Regions from separate parts of the Bacillus sp. OTU530 genome, predicted to be linked through region 1. Evidence: riboswitches for the same ligand, from Rfam matches in the RefSeq annotation. Region 1 holds a riboswitch; each other region holds the start of a gene.

Region 1 (5,962 bases):
AAAAATGAAGTGGATTTAAGTCTTACTATACTATCGAATCATAGCTCTATTTTTTCTATACTCCTTACGAGCAGAAGCTGTTTCAAACAGTCGTTTTTCTTCTTCTGTCTGAGGTATTACTTTGGGGACTGGAATAGGTTTTCCGTTTTGATCAACAGCTACCATGGTAAGGAAGGATTCTGTAGTTAAAGTGTTCGTACCAGATAATAAATCAGTAGAGTGAACTTTTACATAAACTTCCATAGAAGTGCGCCCTGTTGATGTAACAAAAGCCTCCAAACTAAGAGCATCTCCAAGAGTGGCAGCTGCTAAAAAGTCTACAGAATCAATGGATGCTGTCACAACTATATTATTACAATGCTTCATAGCTGCCAATGCAGCAATTTCGTCAATATAAGCTAGAACCTTTCCCCCAAATATTGTTTGCAAATGATTCGTATCTGGTGGAAGAACCAGTTTTGTCTGAATTGTTCTAGAGCGTTCTACTGAATAAGCTTGTTCCATAATTATCACTCCATTTAACAGATTTTCTGGAAAGAAGAAGGGGGGAGATGAATTTCCGGTAGGCAGTAGCCTCCAAAACTGCAAATTGCCAATTATTATTATGACAAATCAGTTCCAAACCCCTCAGATTCGTAACATAGTTCCCTTGTATGTTTTTACATAACCAGTTTGCCCGCTGAATCCACTAATCTAACCTACTTGTCCAAATACAAGAACTTTGTTATTCAAATACCATGAATCAGCAGATTTTATGTTCTTTTCATTGCGTTTGGGTTGTATGTTTTTTTCTTTTATTCTCCTTAATCTGCAAATTAAAGAACCATAAAGTATAAGGATAAAATGATACTATCTCATAAGTATTTTACTACAAGTGAGTCTTTTCCTCTTTGATAAAACTAAAAGTATCCAAGAATAAAGAAAATTCACTGATTGGCGAGCCCTGCCCTTGGGTGAAGACAGAGGCGAAGTTGCCCTTATACTGTATTCCTAACATTTCTCGCTATGCCGAATTGGCTTCCAGCTAGAAATCTATACTTACAGTGAAAAAACCCCTGATTTCCTGCTGAATGTAGGGAAATCAGGGGTTTACCTTCTAGAAAATGCTTACCTATGTTATTATCCCTTTTTCACAAGCAATTTTTCTCTCGTCTGTTCTGCAGCTTCAACCATTACCTTCAGTGCTGCAACTGTTTCATCAATACCACGTGTTTTTAAACCGCAATCTGGATTAATCCAGAATAGCTTTGGATCAAGCACTTGCAGGGCGCGATCAATGTTTCTTGTCAGCTCTTCAAGCTTTGGTACACGTGGACTATGAATGTCGTACACACCAAGGCCGATACCTTTGTCATACGTATTTTCTTCAAAGGAATGAATTAACTCCCCATGACTCTTTGATGTTTCAATTGAAATTACATCAGCATCGAGCGCCTTGATAGCATCGATAATATTTTTAAAGTCTGAATAGCACATATGGGTATGAATTTGTGTATCGTTCTGGACAGACGCTGTTGCAAGCTTGAATGCATACACGGCAGCGCCAAGGTAACTTTGCTTTTTCTCCTGTTTTAACGGCAGTCCTTCGCGAATCGCTGGCTCATCGACTTGAATCATGCGAATTCCATTTTCCTCAAGTGCCTCAACTTCTTTGCGAAGTGCAAGTGCAATTTGATTTGCAACATCATAGCGTGGGATATCATCGCGTACAAATGACCAGTTTAAAATAGTGATTGGACCTGTTAGCATTCCCTTTACAGGCTTGTCTGTTAACGATTGGGCATATACAGTTTCTGCAACTGTCATTGGTTCTTGATAGGACACGTCACCGTAAATAAGCGGCGGCTTCACACAACGAGAGCCATATGACTGTACCCAAGCAAATTTCGTAAATTGGAAGCCGGCTAATTTCTCACCGAAATATTCAACCATGTCTGTACGTTCAAACTCTCCATGTACAAACACATCTAGACCAAGCTCTTCTTGAATGTCGATCCACTTTTTAATTTCTGCTTTTATATATGTTTCATATTCTGCATTAGTCAGCTCGCCTTTGCGCCATTTCAAACGCTGTTTTCTGACTTCTTGTGTTTGCGGGAAGCTACCAATTGTTGTAGTTGGAAGCAGCGGTAATTCAAAAGCTTCTTCTTGCAAGCCTTGGCGTACGCTAAACGGTGCTTGGCGATCTGCTTTATACGTATGCAGGCTGCGAATCGCTTCCTGAACTTCTGTATTGTTTCGAACTGATGATTGATTTAATGCTTTGATAGCTTCTACACTCGCAGTGATTTCTGTCTGTATCGCTTCTTTTCCTTCTTGCAGTCCTTTTGTAAGTACAACAATTTCATGTAATTTTTCATCAGCAAACGCTAATGCACCTGTTAAGATCTCATCGAGCGCTTCTTCGTTTTTCACTGTCACAGGCACATGCAATAAGCTTGATGAAGGCTGTACAATGAGATGATCTTTTGAAACGACCTCTGTAATCTCCGCAAGAACAGAAAACTTATCATCTAGATTCGCACGCCATATGTTGCGTCCATCAATGACTCCAGCTGCAAGCACCTTATCTTGTGGGAAACCGTACTGCTTCAAAGCCGCAAGATTCTGGCCGGCATCATGTACAAAATCAAGTCCAATTCCTTGAACAGGAAGTGAGATAACCTCTTCATAATGTTCAATGCTCTCAAAATACGTTTGCAAAATCACCTTTATGTTTGGCGCTGCTTCATGTAATGCTTGATAAACCTCGTTGAATAATGCAAGCTCTTCTTTTGAAATCGTAGTTGCTAAAATCGGTTCATCGATTTGTACCCACTCTACTCCTTCTTGCTGTAATTCACGTAAAATGTCAGCATAAAGCGGTACAAATTGATTCACGACGGTTTTAAATTCACCTCTTTGATAGCCTTTTGAAAGCTTTACAAATGTTACAGGTCCTAATATTACTGGCTTTCCAGCAATATTAAGCTTTTGTTTCGCCTCTTTATAGAATTGAAGTGGACGGTTTTCGACAAGAGCAGGCACTGCTTCGCCCAGCTCGGGAACAATATAGTGATAGTTTGTGTTAAACCATTTTGTCATTTCAGATGCAACCGCACCTGTCGTGCCTCGTGCTATATTAAAATACGTCTCAAGTGATACCTTACCTCCGCTATATTCAAAGCGTTGTGGCACTAATCCGAACATAACCGCTGTATCAAGCACGTGATCATACAAGCTAAAGTCTCCAACCGGGATCAGGTCAATTCCTTGTTCATGCTGCTTCTGAAGATGCTGTAGACGAATCTCCTCAATTTGTTTTAAAAACTCTTCTTTTTCTAGTTTCCCTGCCCAAAACTGTTCAAGTGCTTGTTTCCATTCACGCTTTTCACCAATTCTTGGATATCCTAAATTTGAGCTTTTTACTGTATTCATCGTATGTTTTACACTCCTTGTATGTTTGTAGTTTATCCCCAACTAAAAAATCTCCCTTTTCTAAATAGAAAAGAGAGATTTATACGCATAGTTAACTAGAGTTGAGATATCCTGATTTTCCCAACACGTATTCCTCACTCCTCTCTATGTCCACGTAGAGTATAAGCGCACACAACAGGCAGGTCTCCTGACTTAGGTTCATCGCTTCTTATCCCTTCCCATTTCAATATGAAACAGTGGTTCATTGATAAGTCGCTCCCCATCACAGTGGCGGGACCGTGCCGGAATTTCACCGGTCTTCCCTTTTAAGCTGAGTGAATCATTCACACAGCACCTGATGCATTTTCTTATGAAATTTTAATAAGACAAGCGGCTGGGTCTCGACCCGCCCTTAGTTTACCTCTTCCTAAATATAAATAACCTCTCTATTCCCAATAGAGAGGTATTCATTATTTATGAAATCCTCTCTTATTTGTCAAAGCAATCTGCTTTGCGGGAATTAGCACCTTTTCAACAAAACTGTCAAATGGTTGCCGGGCTTCACAGGGCCAGTCCCTCCACCACTCTCAATAAGAGTTTTTAATATTTTGAATATGATAGTCATCTTAGCATGAGATACACAGGCTGTCAAAAAGAATTTTAAAGAAAACTCGCCGATTGGATAGTTTTTCTCATCCGTTTATACGAATATAAAATAACTTGTACTCGATACTTACTTATTTATTTTATAAATATAATTTTTGTGTGATGTAAGATCACTGATGAGGTATACAGTTGAAGCAGCAAAACTTTTTCATGAAAAGCTTGTAGCAAACCAAACAATACGTGCATAAAATATGTAAAGCAGCAACGATACCTATATGGGGTGTCGTTGCTGCTTTTTTTGAGTACCGTATTAGGATGTAATAGTAGGTTCAGACCTTTTAGAATGGAGACAACCCTTAATATTTTACGAATGGTTACAGCTTAACGTAAGCACTCAAAAGCGGACGGTTTTGTTAGATAGTTTTTAATCGTCCTTCAAATATTTTTTTCATGAATGCAGTGTTTACTTCACTTCCGTTTGGTTTTATCACTACTTCTTCACCGCATATCACATATCCAACAGATTCATATAATTTTATATTTTGCGGGACAGACATACGTACTTGGCAGAGAACTTCTCGCTTGCCGTGTTGGCGGGCATATGTCTCTAGCCATGAAAGCATGGATTTTGCGATGCCTTTTCCTCGTTCCTGTGGAGAAACAGAGAGGCGAGAAAAATAAAGGGAATTCTCATTTAATGAGAATTTTGCTGAGCCAATTGTAGTTTCATCTTGTATGTATAAACAGGCTTGTTCCTTATTGTGAGATAACGATTCCTGGATGGAATGTACTGTTTCGCTTAAAGCACTTGAGGGAATGTCTATATGTCGATACTCCTCAAATGCAGCCATCGTAACTGCATGAACTAAATGTGCATCTTTTGCCTCTGCCAGACAAATCATTTTTATCTCCTTCCGCAAGTTAATACAGATCTCTCTAAAGAGAGGAGCATTTAGTATACAAGATTTAAATTATTTTAGACTATGCCCTTCAAGAATTAAGGCCATATCTGCTTGTCTCATCATAAAATTCTCTGGTTTTTTCAACGAACCAAATCCGTATTGGCTATATAATCCATGAGCATCTTCGGTCGCCAGCATAAAACGAGTGCCCTTCAGTTTAGGATGATTCACAATGATGTCTAATAACCATTTGCTTAGTCCTTCACCTCTGTATGCTGGAAGAATGAAAACATCCGCTAACCAACTAAAACGAACGAAATCGGTAATAACTCTTGCAAACCCAACTTGCTGGAAGCGGCTATTGATATCGGGTGTTTTCTTGTAGATGCCGTAGCAAAGAGATGAATGATTGATCATTTCATTGACTAACTCTTTTTTTATATCCTTTGCCCAATAAGATTGCACACTTAAAAACTCGTGAATCATATCTAGATCGAGAAGTTCTTTGCTTGTAGAGATGAAAAAGTGTTCTATTTCCGCTTCAATCTTCTGCATGGGGAATACAGCCTCTCTTTCTATAGAAACTGGTATACATCGTTAATTTTTGCTTATGAGGAGATTCGCTTAATCGAGAGTCCTATCACTGAAGCAATTCAGCCCCATACGAATTATCAATTATACAACGCCAAATTCCATCAGCTTCTTTTTTAAATACGTACTTTGTGGTTCTCTCCATGGAGAATTCTGAATCTTTTTTTTGATTGGCGCTCAAAATTGCTTTTGCAATAACTAATGCTGTATCGCCAGTTTCAATGATCTCCATCTTTTCCTGATTCACAATTAAACTATGATTAAAATAATTAGCAATAGCCTCAAATGCCCGACGGATTTCTGCTTTTCCTTTAGCTAGCATTCCAGGCTTTACAACTAAAGTGGCATCTTCTGAATAGAAGTTCATTAAATCATCAAAGTTTTCTTGGTTGATTGCAAGATCTGCATTTTTTATGATTTGTTTTAATTCATGACTTTGCATAGCAACCTCCTGATTTTTGTAAATT
Region 2 (5,962 bases), on a different contig from region 1:
GAAACCTCTGAAGTTTCCATATGCGGCTCTAAGTAGGAAACAGCTGCCTTCATGCTTTCCGCACTTTGCAATACCTCAGCAACAATTAGCTCGTTGTTATTGAATAAGCGGCCAACCTCGTCCATACCTGTCATGAGCGGTCCGTTTACAATATCAAGCGGCTTACGGCCTTCATCAAGAGCGATTTGTAAATCATCATATAGGCCTTGCTTCGTTCCTTCCACAATGTAGCCTGACAGACGCTCATCAAGCGTTAAGCTTTCACGAGAAACCTCTTCCTTTTTCTTAGCCACACGGTAGAATGCCGTAAACTCTTCTAGCGTTGGCGTGCTTGTTTCAAATAGAAGACGATCGCTTAGCACCTTTTCTTCATCTGGGATAGAAGCGAAACGCTCTAGCTTTTCGGTGTTAACAATCGCGTAGTCAAGTCCAGCCTTCGTACAATGATGCAAGAACACAGAGTTTAGTACTTCACGCCCAGCAGGAGGAAGACCGAAGGAGATATTACTTACACCGAGAATCGTTAAACATTCTGGCAAAGCTTCCTTAATGATGCGAACACCTTCTACTGTCGCATTTGCTGAACCAATATATTCCTCATCCCCTGTTCCAACTGGGAACACAAGCGGGTCAAAAATAATATCAGACGGACGGATGCCGTATTTAGTCGTTAATAAATCGTAGCTGCGCTTTGCAATTTCAAGCTTCCGCTCTGCGCTAACTGCCATCCCCTGCTCATCAATCGTACCGACAACAAGAGCAGCACCGTATCGTTTCGCAAGCGGCACAACCTTTTCAAAGCGTTCTTCCCCATTTTCTAGGTTAATAGAGTTGATAATCGCTTTTCCTTGTGAATACGTTAAGGCGCGTTCAATAACCGCTTCGTCAGTAGAATCGATCATAAGCGGGGCTTTGATCATTTTTGTGACATATTGCAAAAACGTCTCTATATCCTGCATTTCGTCACGGTCCGGGTCCGCCATACAAACATCGATTACGTGAGCATTTCGTTTCACTTGGGCGCGGGCAATTTCAGCTGCCTCCTCAAACTTTCCTTCCGCAATCATACGTTTAAATGCTCTAGATCCGATAACGTTTGTCCGTTCTCCAACAAATAAAGGACGCATAGAATCATCGTATTGCAATGACTCTAAGCCACTGACAGCATGTCCGGGGCGAGTAGTTTTCTTGCGCGGCGCAGACTGCTCCAGCGCTTCCTTCATCGCACGAATATGGTCCGGCGTTGTACCGCAGCAGCCGCCAACAATATTTACCCAGCCTTCGTCCGCAAATGCTTTTACTTTATGAGCGAGTGATTGCGGCGACTCATGGTAATGTCCGTCCTCATCCGGCAAACCGGCGTTTGGATAACAAGAAATATAGCACTCGGAAAGCGTATCTAAGGAACGGATATGATCGCGCATGAATTCTGGTCCCGTTGCACAGTTCAATCCAACAGACAGCGGCTTTAAATGTTCAATGGAGAGATAAAACGCCTCAATCGTTTGACCCGCAAGCGTCGTTCCCATTGGCTCAATCGTTCCAGAAATCATAAGCGGAACTTTCACATCAAGCTCCTCAAATGCTTTTTCAATACCGATGCAGGCAGCCTTTACGTTACGCATGTCCTGACATGTTTCAACTAAAAGCAGATCTACCCCGCCGCGCAATAAGCCGCGTGCTTGTCGATGATAGGCCTCGATTAGCTCATCAAATGTAACACCACCCGTTACGCTGATCGCCTTTGTTGTTGGGCCCATTGCACCGGCCACGTATGCTTCCTTGCCGCACTCTTCTACAGCTTGCTTTGCGAGCTTTGCTGCAATCACGTTCAGCTCTTCATCTAGGTGCTGCAGATTATAGTCGCTGAGTACGATATTTGTCGCACCAAATGTGTTTGTTTCAATGATGTCAGTGCCAGCTTCTATATATGCCTTATGAATATTGACAATCACATCAGGGCGCGTCATTACCAAATATTCGTTACATCCTTCATATTCCTCACCGCCGAAATCATCCGCGTTCAAGTCTGCGTCTTGAATCATTGTCCCCATCGCACCGTCTAATAGTAAAATGCGTTCTTCAAGCGCTTGTTCGATTGGTTTCATGCGTTCAATTCCTCTCTTTGCTCTTGTTTTTGTCTCACATAGCGGACGAGCGTTTCCGTCATTTCATATCGTAAGAAAGGCGTAATTAAATAAATGCCTTTAAACAGCTTCATTGCTTCCTCTACCAGCTCCTCTGAAAGACGGATGCCTTCCTTAGCAGCCTCCTGCGGCGTCACATGACCATCCATGCGTTGTCGCACTTCCTCAGGTAATGTAATACCTGGTACTTCATAATGGAGAAAATCTGCATTTTTCTTGCTTACAAGCGGCATAATTCCAATATATATAGGCTGCTCGAGATGTTTTGTCGCTTCATATGTTCGATGAAGCACATCCAGATCATAAACTGGCTGCGTTAAGAAATAATCCGCACCCGCTTCGATCTTCTTCTCCATTCTTCGTACAGCTGCATCCACATGACGTACATTTGGGTTAAAGGCAGCTGCTACTGAGAAGGTTGTCGCTTGTCCAATCGTTTTTCCTAACGGAGAACGTCCCTCGTTCATTTCCTTAATCATGCGAATCAGCTCAAAGGAAGAAACATCATATACAGATGTTGCTCCAGGGAAATCCCCGACTCTCGCAGGGTCACCTGTGAGCGCAAGCACTTCATTAAGGCCTAAAGCTGATAATCCAAGCAAATGGGATTGCAATCCGATTAAATTATGATCACGGCATGTTAAATGCGTCAGTACCGGGATATCGTTACGAGCCAAAAGCGCGCCCATCGCCATATTGGAAACACGCGGACTAGCTAGTGAATTATCAGCAAGCGTGACCGCATCCGCTCCTGCACGTTTTAGTGCCTTTGCTCCTTCAAAAAAGAGCTGCGTATTCAGCGTTTTCGGCGGATCCAGCTCAACGATAATCGTCGTATCCTTTTTAGCTTTTTCCGCTAGGGTAGCCTTCTGGATTGAAGGCGCCTCTTTCACAACAACAGGAGCCGGACGAGCATGACGCTCTTTCTCAAGAACAGGTGCCGCATTTGCAAGCACTTGCTTCATCGCTCTTATATGCTCAGGCGTTGTACCGCAGCAGCCTCCTAAAAGGCGCACTCCCTGCTTCACAAACTGCTCGGCTGTATCCTCAAAATATTTTACAGTTCCCTCGTAAGTGTAACGACCATCTGCATATTTCGGCAAGCCTGCATTTGGATATGCAGATAAATAGCCTTTTTCTGGAATAGACATCAATTGGAGTGATTCAATCATATGAAGCGGGCCAAGGCGGCAGTTAAGACCTACCACATCCGCTCCTTGCTCAAGGAGCTCAGCTAGAATTATTTCCGCATATGTTCCGCTTTGTGTAAGTCCCACTTCATGTAAAGCAAGCTGCGCGATAATCGGTACATTCGTTTCTTTTCGTAAAATACGAAGTGCGTGCAGCAGCTCTGTTTCATCGTAAAATGTTTCAAGCAGGAGGCCGTCTATACCTTCTCCAAGCAAGGCATTCGCCTGCTCCACAAGCATAAATTCACGCTCTACGTCGTTAAGCGTAACGCCGCCGATATGCTTCATACCGCCGATTGTTCCAATTATCAACGTCTCTGCATTCGCTGCCCGTTTCGCATTTTGTACAGCTGCACGGTTGATGCGGGATACTTGATCTCCCAGACCATGCATACGAAGCTTGCCTTCGTTCGCTCCATACGTATTCGTTTGAATTACGTCCGCACCCGCTTCTACATATTGCCGATGAATATCGATAATACGCTCTGGATCTGTTACATTCAGCTCCTCAAAGCAGCTTTGCAGGCCACGCGAATATAAAAGTGTTCCCATCGCACCGTCACCAAGTACGACGCCTCCCTTTAATCTCTCTAACAACCTCATTCTCTTCCCCTTCTTTCTCTAATCAATGTATGTGTAGCTCCGTTCCCGGAAGGAAAATACTATAAGAAAAGCAGACGTGGTCCATCCCTGCTCCTGTAGCAAAACAACCCAAGCGGTTCGGCTGGAGTTAACTGACGGAAATACTCCTTAAGCTCTTCTCTGCTACCAGTGCTTTTGTTCTTACTAGTAGAAGGATTATTTTGCAAAAAGAAGCAGACCGCAATAGCTTGACAATACTCGAAACATATACTCTCGGATTTCAGTAAGAAACCCCCTCTTCAGACAGAAAGAGGGGGTTTGATGTCCCTCTTATCATCCAGAACAGATTCGTTCTGCAGGTGTTAGCACCGTTTCAAGCATACAAGCTTGAAGGTTGCCGGGCTTCATCGGGCCTTTCCCTCTGCCTCTCTCGATAAGAGCATTATATTTTCATCTAAGGTTATGATAACATAGAAACGGCATTATCGTCTTCATATAGCAAATCCCAATTTTCACTTAATTTAGCATGTGTACTGGAGTGAAGTCAATGGCATTTTTTGAAATCAAAGAATTTACGGAAGATTATAAAAAGGGAATTGATTTTTATACTGTATTTAGTATAAATTATATAAGGGACTTACAATTTTATAATTTTTTCTCTTATCAAGAGAGGTCGAGGGAACTGGCCTGACGACGCCTCAGCAACCATTAACATGCAGTTAAAAAGGTGCTAACTCCAACAAATTCTAACAGAATTTGAGAGATAAGAAGGTATTCTCACCGAGCACAAAGCCTTCTTTCACAACAAAGAAGGCTTTTATTGTTTATTAAAGGAGGAACTGCACTATGTATTCACAAGAAACGAAACTAGCTCAAATTGGAAACCGCAGCGAAACAGCTACAGGAGCGGTTAATCCGCCTGTTTATTTTTCTACTGCTTATCGTCATGAAGGAATTGGACAATCTACTGGCTTCGATTATATTCGCACAGGAAATCCAACAAGAAAAATTTTGGAGCGCGCCATCGCTGATCTAGAAGGCGGCGATCAAGGCTTTGCATGCAGCTCTGGCATGGCTGCGATTCTTGTTGTTCTCTCTCTGTTTAAAACAGGAGATGAAATGATTGTATCTAAGGATTTATACGGCGGAACGTACCGTTTATTTACAGAGCATGAAAACAAATGGGGTGTTCGCTTTAAGTATGTTGATACGCATAACCTAGCGGAAGTAGAAGCAGCAATTTCCGAGAACACAAAGGCTGTATTTGTGGAAACTCCTACCAATCCTTTAATGGAAGTAACTGATATCGCGGCTGTCGCGGAAATCACGAAAAAACATGATCTTCTTTTAATTGTAGATAACACATTCTATACGCCAGTGCTGCAACAGCCACTTTTACTTGGCGCAGATATTGTAATTCACAGCGGCACAAAGTATCTCGCTGGACATAACGATGTATTAAGCGGTTTGGTTGTAGCAAAAGGCGAGGAGCTATGTCAGCAAATTGGTTATTACCATAACGCATCCGGTGCTGTATTAAGCCCGTTTGATGCTTGGCTTGTGATTCGCGGAATGAAAACATTGGCTCTTCGTATGAAGCAGCACGAAGCAAACGCAAAAGCGATTGCGGCATTTTTAGAAGATGCTGAAGGCATTACAGATGTCTTATATCCAGGACAGGGCGGTATGCTTTCCTTCCGTGTAGCCGATGAAAGCTGGGTGAATCCACTCTTACAGTCCTTACAGCTTATTTCCTTTGCTGAAAGCTTAGGTGGTGTAGAAAGCTTGATGACCTATCCAGCTACACAAACACATGCGGAGATTCCAGAAGAAATTCGCTCTGCTCGCGGTGTTTGTAACCGCCTGCTTCGCTTCTCTGTCGGAATTGAAAGCGCAGAGGACCTCATTCAAGATTTAACGCAAGCTCTTGTCGCAGTGCGCGAAGGGGTGAAAGCATGACAAAGTACGAGCAAGATACACTGTTAATTCACAATGGCTTTAAATATGATGCAGGAACAGGGGCGGTCAGCGTCCCGATCTACA
Region 3 (5,962 bases), on a different contig from region 1:
CCAGGTGCCAAAAATGCAACTATTCAGCTTACGTTGTATAACTTCTCAAGCATGTACAATACGCAGTGGAATCTGTTATTTACAAATATCGTGTTAATCTCGATTCCGCCACTCGTCCTATTTATTTTCTTCAACAAGAAAATCGTGGCAGGTATGACAGCGGGATCTGTGAAGTAAAGTTCTAGCCAATGTAAATCAAAGCATAAAACAAATACTGAATACTACTAAAGTGTTCAGTATTTGTTTTAGGAATAGAAAGCTGATAATGCAAAAAGGCTAAGACGGGGAGGAATACTTATGGCAAACGAAGCACAAACTCAAATAATGAATGATTTGGTAATTGATCGTAATGAAGACTTTATCGCAAAGTCTGAACAATTAAAGCCAGAGCTAGTAAGAGAAACGGTAATGCCGCAAAACTTTGTAGAGGTAGTAGCGGATCCAGCCGTTATCCATGGCTGGCGAGCGCAAGCCATTGAATCCCAAGCAGGACAGTCCTATGGTAAGGGAGATGAATTTATCCTTGATTTTGGTACGCACCAGGTTGGCTATGTATCCATGAAAATTAGACCGGTTGGCAGTCCGCCTGATGCACCTCTTAGTCTTAAATTAACATTCGGTGAAATGCCAGTTGAAATGGCAGAGCCATTTTCAGAATATGACGGTTGGTTAAGCAGTTCATGGCTGCAGGAAGAAACGATTTATGTGGATGTGCTGCCAGCTCGTATCGAATTACCACGCCGTTATAGCTTCCGTTATATTAAATTTGAAGTGTTGGATACATCGCGAAAATATCGTGTCGCATTCGATGATATACAATGCCAAACAGTGACATCGGCTGATCCATCCCGTGTTATTCCACTTCAGCATAAGGATTCGTTGCTGGCTCAGATTGATCAGGTGAGCATTAAAACGCTGCAGGATTGCATGCAGGATGTATTTGAGGATGGACCGAAGCGCGACCGTCGTTTATGGCTCGGCGATTTACGGCTTCAGGCATTAGCAAATTACGAGACATTCCAAAATAATGATTTAGTAAAACGCTGCTTATATTTATTTGCAGGTGTGCCGGATGATAGAGGAAAAATTATGGCAAATGTATTTATTGCGCCATCATTAATTCCAGATGACATATACTTATTTGACTATTCACTGCTATTTTCAACAACATTGCATGACTATTACTTTGCGACGAACGACAAAGAGACGCTAGTGGAGCTATGGCCTAGTGCTTATCGTCAAATTGAGCTCGCATTAGAACGATTAGATGAGCACAATATTGTAAAGGATGATAAATCGTGGTGGTCATTTATTGATTGGCACCAGGAATTAAACAAGCAAGCTCCTTCGCAGGCTGTGCTTATTCATGCGATCAAGCGGGCAATTGAAATGGCAAAGGTGTTGGGCAGCGACAAGCAGGCTTTCTTAGAAGAGCGTCTGCAGGAGATTGTAACGGCAACGATTACCCATCTATGGGACGAAGAAAAAGGCTTTTTCGTAAGCGGAGCAGAAAAACAAATTTCGTGGGCAAGCCAGATTTGGATGGCATTGGCGGAGGTACTAGAGCCAGAGGAAAATCGTCAGCTTATGAACCGTCTATTGTCAGAGAAACCTGAGATTGTCCTCACAACACCGTATATGTACCATTACTTAGTGGAAGCACTTATTATAGTAGGCGAAAAAGAAAAGGCAGTTGAACAGCTAAAAGCGTACTGGGGTGAAATGATCCATGACGGTGCAGATACGTTCTGGGAATTATATGACCCTAATAATAAAGACTTTTCACCGTACGGCAGTTATTTGATTAATAGCTACTGCCATGCGTGGAGCTGTACGCCGACTTATTTGATTCGAAAATATAATTTGTAAATTTCCCTATAAAATGCTTAAAGGATTACTTTTTTACACTGTAGGGAAGTATAAATTTCCAGCTAGAAGGTCATTCGGCGTAGTCGGAAATTTTAGGAATACAGTATAAGTGCAACTACGCCTCTCCTCTGTCTTCGCCCAAGGGCGGATCTCGCCAATCGGCGAGTTTTCTTTACACTTTAAGAAAGTATAAATTTCTAACAGGAAGCCCATTCGGCGTAGCGAGAAATTTTAGGAATACAGTATAAGTGCAACTACGCCTCTGTCTTCGCCCAAGAGCGGGGCTCGCCAATCGGCGAGTTTTCTTTAAAAAAACTTATTGACAGGGCAACAAAACAAGTGTAGTTTAATTACTAAGTTAAATATTTGTCTAGTTAAATATTTTTGAATATTCTTATCCTGAGAGGTGGAGGGACTGGCCCTATGAGACCTCGGCAGCGGACTATTTAAGTACTGTGCCAATTCCAGGAGCGATTTGCTTGAAGATAAGAAGAGAACCTATTACGGTAATTACCCTCTTCTTATTTTTGAGAAGAGGGTTTTTTGATTATTAAAGAAAGAAGGAAATTCAATATGACAACAACACTAGTGAAAGCTCCATTTAAAGCCGATCATGTAGGAAGCTTTCTAAGAACGGCGCCTATTAAAGAAGCAAGAACAGCTTATGCGAATGAGGAAATCGATAAGGATGCCCTAAAGGCTGTAGAGGATACAGAGATTGCGAAGCTTGTGCAAAAACAAATTGAGGTAGGCCTTAAATCAATCACGGATGGCGAATTTAGACGCTCGTGGTGGCACTTAGATTTTTTATCAGGTTTAGAAGGGGTAGCTGAGTTTGAAACGGAATATATAAGTAACTTCAAGGGTGCCAAAACAAAAAATACGGCAATCAAAGTAGTTGGTAAAGTAGGCTTTAATAATCATTATATGCTAGAACACTTCAAGTTCCTAAAAGAAGCTGTTAACCAATATGGTGATGGAAGCCAAGTGGCTAAGTTCTCCATTCCAAGTCCTAATATGTTATTCACTAGAATTCAAGGTGATGAGTATTATAGCGGCAACCAAGAGGAGTTTTATAATGATACAGTAGCAGCTTACCAAAAAGCAATTCAAGCTTTCTATGATGCAGGCTGCCGTTATTTACAATTAGACGATACTTCCTGGATTGATTTTGTTTCTGAAGAACGTATACAAGCAGTCGTTGAAAAACTCGGCATGGATGTACAGGACATTATCGATACTAGAGTACGTTGCTTAAATGATTCTATTTCCAAGAAGCCTGCTGATATGGTAATTACAATGCATATTTGTCGTGGGAACTTCAGGTCTACATATATTACAAGTGGCGGGTACGACAATATATCTGATGCAATATTTGCTAACTTAAATGTAGATGGACTCTTCTTGGAATATGATGATCAACGTTCAGGTGATTTTGAACCATTAAAGAACTTTAAACGTAATGACCAAACCGTTATCTTAGGATTAATTACATCTAAATTCCCTGAACTAGAGGATCCTAAATTGATTAAAGAGCGAATCAAAGAAGCAAGTCAATCTATTCCTCTAGAAAACCTAGCATTAAGTCCTCAATGCGGATTTGCAAGTACGGAAGAAGGAAATAAATTAACGGAAGAAGATCAATGGAATAAGATAAAACATGTAATTAAAATTGCTGAAGATGTATGGGGAAACAACTAAACAGTGATTTGAAATAGCAGTATGAGCCCTCCCTTCTATGGCTAAGTAGGGAGGGTTTTCTTTACACTGTAAGGAAGTATAAATTTCCAGCTGGAAGCCCATTCGACGTAGCGAGAAATTTTAGGAATACAGTTTGATTCGCTTTCCAATTATTTTTAAATCGATAATCAATATCCCCTTATTACTATTGTCGATACTAATTACATAGTTGAAATAATAGCAATTCAACGCTATTGAATCTCATTTTGGATTCGTCTTCAAATCATTGCAATTATCCATGTGTGAAATGGATACCTCTAAATAAAAACACATTTCTTAAGAGTGTACAGGCACTGTTTCATCTATTTAATAGGATATCAAGAAAGATATAAAAGGATAAAGAACAGGTGATAAAAATAGTTAATTATAATTACGATTGTAATAAGAATAAAAACGACAACTGTAGCTCTTCACCAACCTTGCCTACGGGATCGTATAACGTCAATTTGGCGGTTGTAGGTGATAGTCATGTAGGATATCAAAATAGCCGCCAAAGTATGTTTCGTGCTTTTTTACCGAGAGTGGTGAGTAGTGGAAACAAAAGGTATATTATTTTTGGTGGAGATAATGCGCACGCTTTAGGAGCTTTTACAAGTCAAGAAGCTGAAAGGTATTATCAGCAATTCACAGATATTGTTGATGGAGTTTTGACGCCAAGAAATATCTACCATAGAACATCTATCGGAAATTGGGAAGATACCGATAGGAATAATAGTCGAAACTTATTTCTACACTATTTCAACGATTTTACTGGACGAGTTAATATTCCAGCAACACAGGGACTGGTACAGCATGTCTGGCTGGATAATGGAACTGGAACATTTAGCCCGGCTAGTATAAACCTACTAAACAGTTTGGATGCTAATCATTACTATATTATCGATTTTCATTGGCCTTTGTATGTTCCTGGAATATATAATACAGTGAATCGAGACCATGTTGTGAGTAGGCAAGAAACAAATAGGTTTTTTAATGCGATACCTGCCAATGTAAGAAATAGAATCTTGGGCATTTTCACTCACCATGCACATGTATTTTATTCGAGATTAACTAATATTCATGCTAACTTTCCGAATACGCCGTTTTTTGTGACCGGATGTTCAGGTGATTATAGCTGTACGTCTGCTCAGAGAGGTTATTACGATGTGAACTTAACAATCCAAAATAATAATCAAGCTACTCTACAGGCTACGAGAGTGATCCTCCCGTAACTAGCAAAACATTAGTGCAACACTATCATGATAGAAATATAGATAAGACCGCCTTCTGCATTTATAGATAATGGGCGGTCTTTATTGTGAGCTTTCCTAATTTATGAAACTTATAGGATCTTGTCACGTATATCAACTATAAGAGAAAGTGATATAAGGGAGCATAAGGGATTGACAATGTCTCCAGTCGGTGAGTCTGCTATATCTGTTATATTCAAGATAAGCCCGTATTAGATGATGTTCTTAAAGTGGTGAATTTTCTACTCCTAAATGAATCCAATCTTCTTTTGGTGGTCCATAAACCCCAAATGGTTTCAATCCTGCTTGGCGCATCAGAATGGTAATTTGGCCACGATGATGAACAATGTGTTTGATTAGCCCCATTAGTATTTGGGCATTTGATTCCTGTCTCCCAAATGCTACTTGTATTTGTTCTAGAGATTGGTCTGTCCATTGTTGTTCAATAATTTGGGCTGCGTAAGAACTTACCTCTCTAAAGGTTGCAGCAATTTCTTTTGCTGAAGCTGGGACGCCTTCTGCATTTGCTACTCCATTAATGTTTAATCCAAAATGAGCTAAATAATCTGGAATACTTGTTGTTAAATGCCATGCAATCCTTCCTAAAGTGCGCCCTTCTGAATAAACTTGTTGTTTTAAAGATTCATCTGTCAAACCATCTAAAACGTTTTGAGTTAGCATAGCTTCCCTATTCCATTCTTTAATAAAGTCCGAAATCGTTACATACATATATAATTCCTCCAAAATTCATTAGTAGTGGAGATTTATTATAAAACATTTGTTCTCGTATCTCAACTTTCCTTATTTCCTTTTGGATATAACATCATTCATTGCATAAATAACATCCCAATTATGCTGTGATTTTTAGAGTAAATTCAGCTTCTATAGGCAGGGAAAAAAGAGGTTACCATCAACCTGAAATGGAGAATAATTATACATACCGGATCTAACTAAGAATAGCGCCCTACTCTATCAAAGAGTAGGGCTTTCCTTATTTCTTTTACGGTACTCGGCAGGAGTAACGCCATGAATTCTTTTAAAGGCTTTGTAGAAAAAGGCGATATTACTATAGCCAATTTTATTAGTGATTAAATCGATTGTTAAATCTGTATTTTCCAGCAGGG
Region 4 (5,962 bases), on a different contig from region 1:
AAACGAATATCTTCTGGGACGAGAATGGTTTTAGCAATACGGCCGGGATTGGTGTGGAGCAAGAAAATGCGGTCACTCATAGAAATAGCCTCTTCGATATCATGAGTGACAAGGATAGCTGTTTTTTTAAACTGCTTCAGCAAGGTGCACACGAGTTCCTCCAGCTTGATTTTGGTTTGATGGTCTAGAGCTGAGAATGGTTCATCTAGCAGCAGTATTTTGGGATTGGTGGCAAGTGTACGCACGAGCGCCACTCGTTGGCGCATACCGCCTGACAACTGGCGCGGATACAGCGTCTCGACATTTTTGAGTCCAACTTCACTAAGCAGCTTCAGTGCTTGCAGCCTTTTGTCTTCATTATATGCCTTAGTAATGCGAAGACCCGTCATGATATTTTCCTCGATTGTTTTCCATGGAAACAAGTAGTCCTGCTGGAGCATATAGCCGATTGAGGAGGTCGGTCTCCATACACGCTCTCCCTCAATCTCAATGGTTCCTTCTAGCGGCCGAAGCAATCCGGCGATGATCGAGAGAAGAGTTGTTTTGCCGCAGCCGCTTGGTCCTAAGAAAGAAATGAATTCTCCCTGCTCCACCTGAAGATGAATATCAGCCAGCACGAGCCTCGCTTCCTTGGCATCGAAAAAGCAATGGTATAAATTTTGGATCGTCAAAAAGCTCATGCGGAATCACTCCTATTGATTAATGACATTTTCCGCAATCGAAGTGTCCACTAATATGTCATATGGCACTTCTTTTGGCAGTTCTCCAGCTTCCTTCATAATACTTTGCAGGTTGTTCCACTCTTCTGTATCTAAAATCGGATTTGTTGCATAAGAGTTTTGGTTTTTATAGCGCTCAATGACCTTAACGATAATATCCTGTGGTGTATCCTCGAAGAGTGGTGTTACTACTTTTGCGATTTCTTCCGGACTATGTGTATCCACCCATTGCTGCCCTTTATAGAGGGCTCTTGTGAATTTTTCGATGACCTTCTTGTTATCTTTTAAGTAGCTTTCTTTTGTCATAAAAGATGTATAGGGAACTTTACCGGATTCCTTGCCAAAGGATGCTACGATATAACCTTTTCCTTCTTTTTCGAAAATACTTGCGGTTGGTTCAAATAATTGAACGAAGTCACCTGTACCAGAAGCAAAGGCGTTTGCAATATTGGCAAACTCAACGTTTTGAATTAAAGTTAAATCTTGCTGCGGGTTGATCCCGTATTTCTTCAAGACGTATTCCCCAACCATTTGCGGCATACCGCCTTTTCTTTGCCCCAAAAATACACTTCCCTCTAAGTCGCTCCAGTTAAAGGAGTCGAGTTTCTTGCGGGAAACGAGAAATGTTCCATCTGTTTGTGTGAGCTGTGCAAAGTTAATAACAGGATCTTTCGCCCCTTGATTATACACATAAATCGATGTTTCCGAACCAACGAGAGCAATATCAATGCCATTTGAGAGAAGCGCAGTCATTGTTTTGTCGCCGCCAGCTGTTGTTTGTAAATCAATGTCCAGACCCTCATCTTTGAAATATCCATTTTGTAACGCCACATATAATGGTGCGTAGAATAAGGAGTGTGTTACCTCTCCGACACGAACTTTTTGCATATTTACTTGTTTTGTTTGATTGCATGCGACAAATGTAAAGAAGCTTAACATTATAATTGTTAATACGCTAACCAGCTTTTTCATAGATGCACCTCCTAAAGTAAGCCTATTTTACTGTATGTGAAAAAACGCCCATATGTGAGCGCCTAGAAAAATTTTTGCTTGTCCCAGAACGGAAATAGCCAAGATTGTATTAGAAAAAGAGCAGCCACGATAGGCTGCTCTTTTTCTAATATAATTCGTTTCCAACAAGCCAAGGTTTTGTTAGAAGAGTAGGCTTTCCCTAAGCGGTATGAGACAACAGGTTACATCATGGGACCGCCAAGCTTCACGATACGCTCAGGAACCGTTTTGAACTTTTTGAAGTTTTCTTTGAATTGTGCCGCAAGCTTTAATGCTGTTGCCTTGTAGGCAGCTGGATCAGCCCATGTTTTTTTCGGTGTTAAGACATCATCTGGTACACCTGGCACATGAAGTGGAATGTCTAGACCGAAAATATCGTCTTTCACCGTTTCCGTACGGTCGAGCTCACCGCTTAGCGCGGCCTGCACCATTGCACGCGTATACGCAAGATTCATTCGTTTTCCAGTTCCGTATTCTCCGCCCGTCCAACCAGTATTCACAAGGAATACCTTTGCCCCGTGCTTTTCAATCTTTTGACCAAGCATATCTGCGTAGCGGGATGCATGTAATGGCAGAAACGGGGAGCCAAAGCATGTTGAGAAGGTCGCCTGCGGAGATGTAACACCGCGTTCTGTACCGGCAAGCTTACTTGTGTAGCCGCTTAAAAAATGGTACATGGCTTGCTCCTTTGTTAATTTACTGATAGGAGGCAGTACGCCAAATGCATCCGCGGTTAAAAAGACAATTGTATTCGGATGACCGGCAACACTTGGAAGTACAATATTTTCAATTGCATCAATCCGATACGCGGCACGTGTATTCTCTGTTAAGGAGGTATCATTATAATCTGCAAATCTAGTATTCTCATCTAACACAACATTCTCTAATACAGAGCCGAAAGTAATCGCGTCGAAAATTTGAGGTTCCTTCTTGCGGGATAGGTTTACGCATTTTGCATAGCAGCCGCCTTCAATATTGAATACGCCGTTGTCAGACCAACCGTGCTCATCATCACCGATTAATTTACGGTTTGAATCGGCAGACAAGGTTGTTTTTCCTGTACCGGATAAACCAAAGAATAGTGCAACGTCTCCTTCTTCCCCTACATTGGCCGAGCAGTGCATAGAAAGGATATCTTTCTCTGGAAGTAAATAGTTCATAATGGAGAAGATGGATTTCTTCATTTCTCCTGCATATTCTGTACCTCCAATCAGTACAATCCGCTTTTCAAAGGAAATGATAATGAATGTCTCCGATTTTGTTCCATCGAGTGCTGGGTCTGCTTTGAATGTCGGAGCAGACACGATGGTGAATTGTGCTTCGTGGTTTGCAAGCTCCTGTGTTGTCGGGCGGATGAATAGCTGCTGGGCAAATAAGTTGTGCCATGCGAATTCATTTACAACCTGGATGGGAAGGCGGTAGTTACGGTCTGCGCCAGCAAAGCCCTTGAATACGAAAAGCTCCTCTTTTTCTCTTAAATGCTCCAGTACCTTTGTGTATAAGTGGTGAAAGGTTTCTTCAGCAATTGGCTGGTTCACTACGCCCCAGTCAATTTTATCCTTGACGGATGCTTCGCTGACAATAAATTTGTCCTTGGGAGAACGCCCTGTATATTTTCCGGTTGAAACAGAAACAGCACCTGTTGAAGTTAGGCTTCCTTCTTCTCGGATTAAAACCTTTTCTACCAATTGCGGTACGCTTAATTGAACATGTGCATTGCTTCCGTTTAATAGTTCATTTAACCCGATTTGGACATTCACAGTATTCATCATCAAAACCATCCTTTGTTTGAATTATAGAAAAATATCTCACATTACCCATAAAAAGTATAACACATTGTTTTAAATAGTGTATACTATTTATTGGTTTATGTTTGTGTGTTTACACTTTTTGGGGATTTTTCCTGTTATAAAAATTGATCAAGATGTTATTAGATGAATTGGTGTGTACTATTATTCGTTTTAGAATACATGTACCAACACATAATAAGCAGGATTTTTTTGCTGAAATTTAAGGGGAATGAATTGACAAAGTAGTGTTATTTCTATACTATAGCTTTAAGACGGATACTCTCTTATCCCGAGCTGGCAGAGGGACAGGCCCTATGAAGCCCAGCAACCTGACCGAAAAGGTAAAGGTGCTCAACCTGATGCAAGGCAGCAATGCTTTGAACGATAAGAGTGAAAGGCAAGAAATGACACATTCAACCTTTCCTCAGATGGAAAGGTTTTTTATTTTGCTTTCTTGGGAATTTTAAGAATGTCGTATGACAATTTAATTTAGGGATGAGTTCCGTACATAATAGATTAGGGGAGGTTTACCAATGACAAACAAGCGTCGTCTTTTCACGTCCGAGTCTGTAACCGAAGGGCATCCGGACAAAATTTGTGACCAAATTTCAGATTCTATTTTGGATGCGATTTTAACAAACGATCCAAACGCACGTGTAGCTTGTGAAACAACGGTAACAACAGGTTTAGTGCTAGTAGCTGGTGAAATTACAACTTCTACATACGTGGACATTCCAAAAATCGTTCGTGAAACAATCCGTGAAATTGGCTATACTCGTGCAAAGTACGGCTTTGATGCTGGAACATGTGCGGTATTAACTTCTATCGATGAACAGTCTGCTGATATCGCAGCGGGTGTAGATAAAGCGCTGGAAGCGCGTGAAGGCTCTATGTCTGACGAAGAAATCGAAGCAATCGGTGCTGGTGACCAAGGTTTAATGTTTGGTTTTGCATGTAACGAAACGAAAGAGCTTATGCCTCTTCCAATCTCTCTTGCACACAAGTTATCCCGCCGTTTAACAGAAGTGCGCAAGGATGATACATTACCGTACCTTCGTCCGGACGGTAAAACACAAGTAACGGTTGAATACGATGAAAATGGAAAGCCGGTTCGCGTTGATACAATCGTTATTTCCACGCAGCACCATCCAGAAGCAACGCATGAGCAAATCGAGCGTAATCTTAAAGAATATGTAATTAAGCCAGTTGTTCCAGCTGAGCTTGTTGATGAGAATACAAAATACTTTATTAACCCAACAGGCCGCTTCGTAATCGGTGGACCGCAAGGGGATGCTGGTTTAACAGGCCGTAAAATCATTGTTGATACATACGGCGGGTATGCTCGCCATGGCGGCGGTGCGTTCTCCGGTAAGGATCCTACAAAGGTAGACCGTTCTGCAGCATATGCCGCTCGTTACGTTGCGAAAAACATCGTAGCAGCAGGGCTTGCGGATAAAGCGGAAGTACAGCTTGCATACGCGATTGGTGTAGCGCAGCCAGTATCTATTTCTGTTGATACATTTGGAACAGGAAAAGTGTCTGAGGATGTATTGGTTGATTTGATTCGTAAAAATTTTGACCTTCGTCCAGCAGGTATCATTAAAATGCTTGATTTACGTCGCCCGATTTATAAGAAAACAGCAGCGTACGGTCACTTTGGCCGCAACGAGCTTGACCTTACTTGGGAGCGTATAGACAAAGCTGATACGCTTCGTCAGCAAGCAGGGGTATAATCATGAAAAAGATCTATGCAGCGCATGGGTCTTTTTTATTTGAAAAAGTATAAATTTCCGGCTAGAAGTGAGACGTAGCCGGAAATTTTAGGAATACAGTATAAGTAGAGCTACGTCAATCAGCTACACGATCAACACGGGCTGTTCGGTTCCCTGTAGTTGTGAAAAAAAGGAATGAGTGCATCGTTTCTTTTCCTCAAACAATAAGCCTGCAGATGCATTTTCTGTTCGTTCCCTTTGTGGAGCATAACCAGTGTAAAGGGGAAAGGAAGGATGGACTGCAATGATTAATAAAATTGCGTGTTTGTTTTGGCTGCTTTGTCTGAGTGTATTCTTAAGCGGGGTGGTTTGGACTACCTCCAAAGGATCCGAACATGAAAGAATTATGCATTCTGTTGTACATAAAGTACAAATACAAAGGATGTATGATACGAGGATATATGATACACAGCTATAAACTAGAGAGCAACAGCAGAATGACAAGTGCATTCGGATACAATTCCATCACATATGTGTGAAAAGCCTTGGGTCAAAGAACGTGACTCAAGGCTTTTATTACACTTTAAGAAAGTATAAATTTCTAGCTAGAAGCCAATTCGACGTAGTGAGAAATTTTAGGAATACAGTATAAGTAGGGCTACGCCTCTGTTTTCGACCAAAGGCAGGGCTCGCCAGTCGGCGGGTTTTCTTTAGTGAAACGAGTAGCATT

Evidence for each region. Region 1 has a riboswitch for S-adenosylmethionine ahead of metE (5-methyltetrahydropteroyltriglutamate--homocysteine S-methyltransferase). Riboswitches for the same ligand answer to the same signal wherever they lie in the genome.
Region 2: linked by a shared signal. The riboswitch ahead of AAHB12_RS00055 (bifunctional homocysteine S-methyltransferase/methylenetetrahydrofolate reductase) and the one ahead of metE (5-methyltetrahydropteroyltriglutamate--homocysteine S-methyltransferase) in region 1 are both predicted to bind S-adenosylmethionine.
Region 3: linked by a shared signal. The riboswitch ahead of AAHB12_RS29405 (5-methyltetrahydropteroyltriglutamate--homocysteine S-methyltransferase) and the one ahead of metE (5-methyltetrahydropteroyltriglutamate--homocysteine S-methyltransferase) in region 1 are both predicted to bind S-adenosylmethionine.
Region 4: linked by a shared signal. The riboswitch ahead of metK (methionine adenosyltransferase) and the one ahead of metE (5-methyltetrahydropteroyltriglutamate--homocysteine S-methyltransferase) in region 1 are both predicted to bind S-adenosylmethionine.

Annotation. Positions count from the first base shown of each region.
Region 1 is NZ_JASATP010000002.1:33,171-39,132, forward strand. It holds gene AAHB12_RS01535 (acyl-CoA thioesterase) at 31-504, opposite strand; gene metE (5-methyltetrahydropteroyltriglutamate--homocysteine S-methyltransferase) at 1,120-3,417, opposite strand; cobalamin riboswitch at 3,578-3,770, opposite strand; SAM riboswitch class I at 3,883-3,993, opposite strand; gene AAHB12_RS01545 (GNAT family N-acetyltransferase) at 4,416-4,904, opposite strand; gene AAHB12_RS01550 (GNAT family N-acetyltransferase) at 4,974-5,459, opposite strand; gene AAHB12_RS01555 (YybH family protein) at 5,545-5,937, opposite strand.
Region 2 is NZ_JASATP010000001.1:8,302-14,263, reverse strand. It holds gene metH (methionine synthase) at 1-2,108, opposite strand, end outside; gene AAHB12_RS00055 (bifunctional homocysteine S-methyltransferase/methylenetetrahydrofolate reductase) at 2,105-3,940, opposite strand; SAM riboswitch class I at 4,247-4,359, opposite strand; SAM riboswitch class I at 4,577-4,689, shown strand; gene AAHB12_RS00050 (methionine biosynthesis PLP-dependent protein) at 4,766-5,878, shown strand; gene metC (cystathionine beta-lyase) at 5,875-5,962, shown strand, end outside.
Region 3 is NZ_JASATP010000079.1:11-5,972, forward strand. It holds partial or broken gene AAHB12_RS29395 (carbohydrate ABC transporter permease) at 1-177, shown strand, start outside; gene AAHB12_RS29400 (alpha-L-rhamnosidase-related protein) at 298-1,869, shown strand; SAM riboswitch class I at 2,261-2,361, shown strand; gene AAHB12_RS29405 (5-methyltetrahydropteroyltriglutamate--homocysteine S-methyltransferase) at 2,443-3,570, shown strand; gene AAHB12_RS29410 (hypothetical protein) at 3,957-4,820, shown strand; gene AAHB12_RS29415 (DinB family protein) at 5,064-5,567, opposite strand; gene AAHB12_RS29420 (helix-turn-helix domain-containing protein) at 5,811-5,962, opposite strand, start outside.
Region 4 is NZ_JASATP010000043.1:25,564-31,525, forward strand. It holds gene AAHB12_RS23655 (ABC transporter ATP-binding protein) at 1-680, opposite strand, end outside; gene AAHB12_RS23660 (ABC transporter substrate-binding protein) at 693-1,691, opposite strand; gene pckA (phosphoenolpyruvate carboxykinase (ATP)) at 1,913-3,499, opposite strand; SAM riboswitch class I at 3,802-3,911, shown strand; gene metK (methionine adenosyltransferase) at 4,054-5,253, shown strand.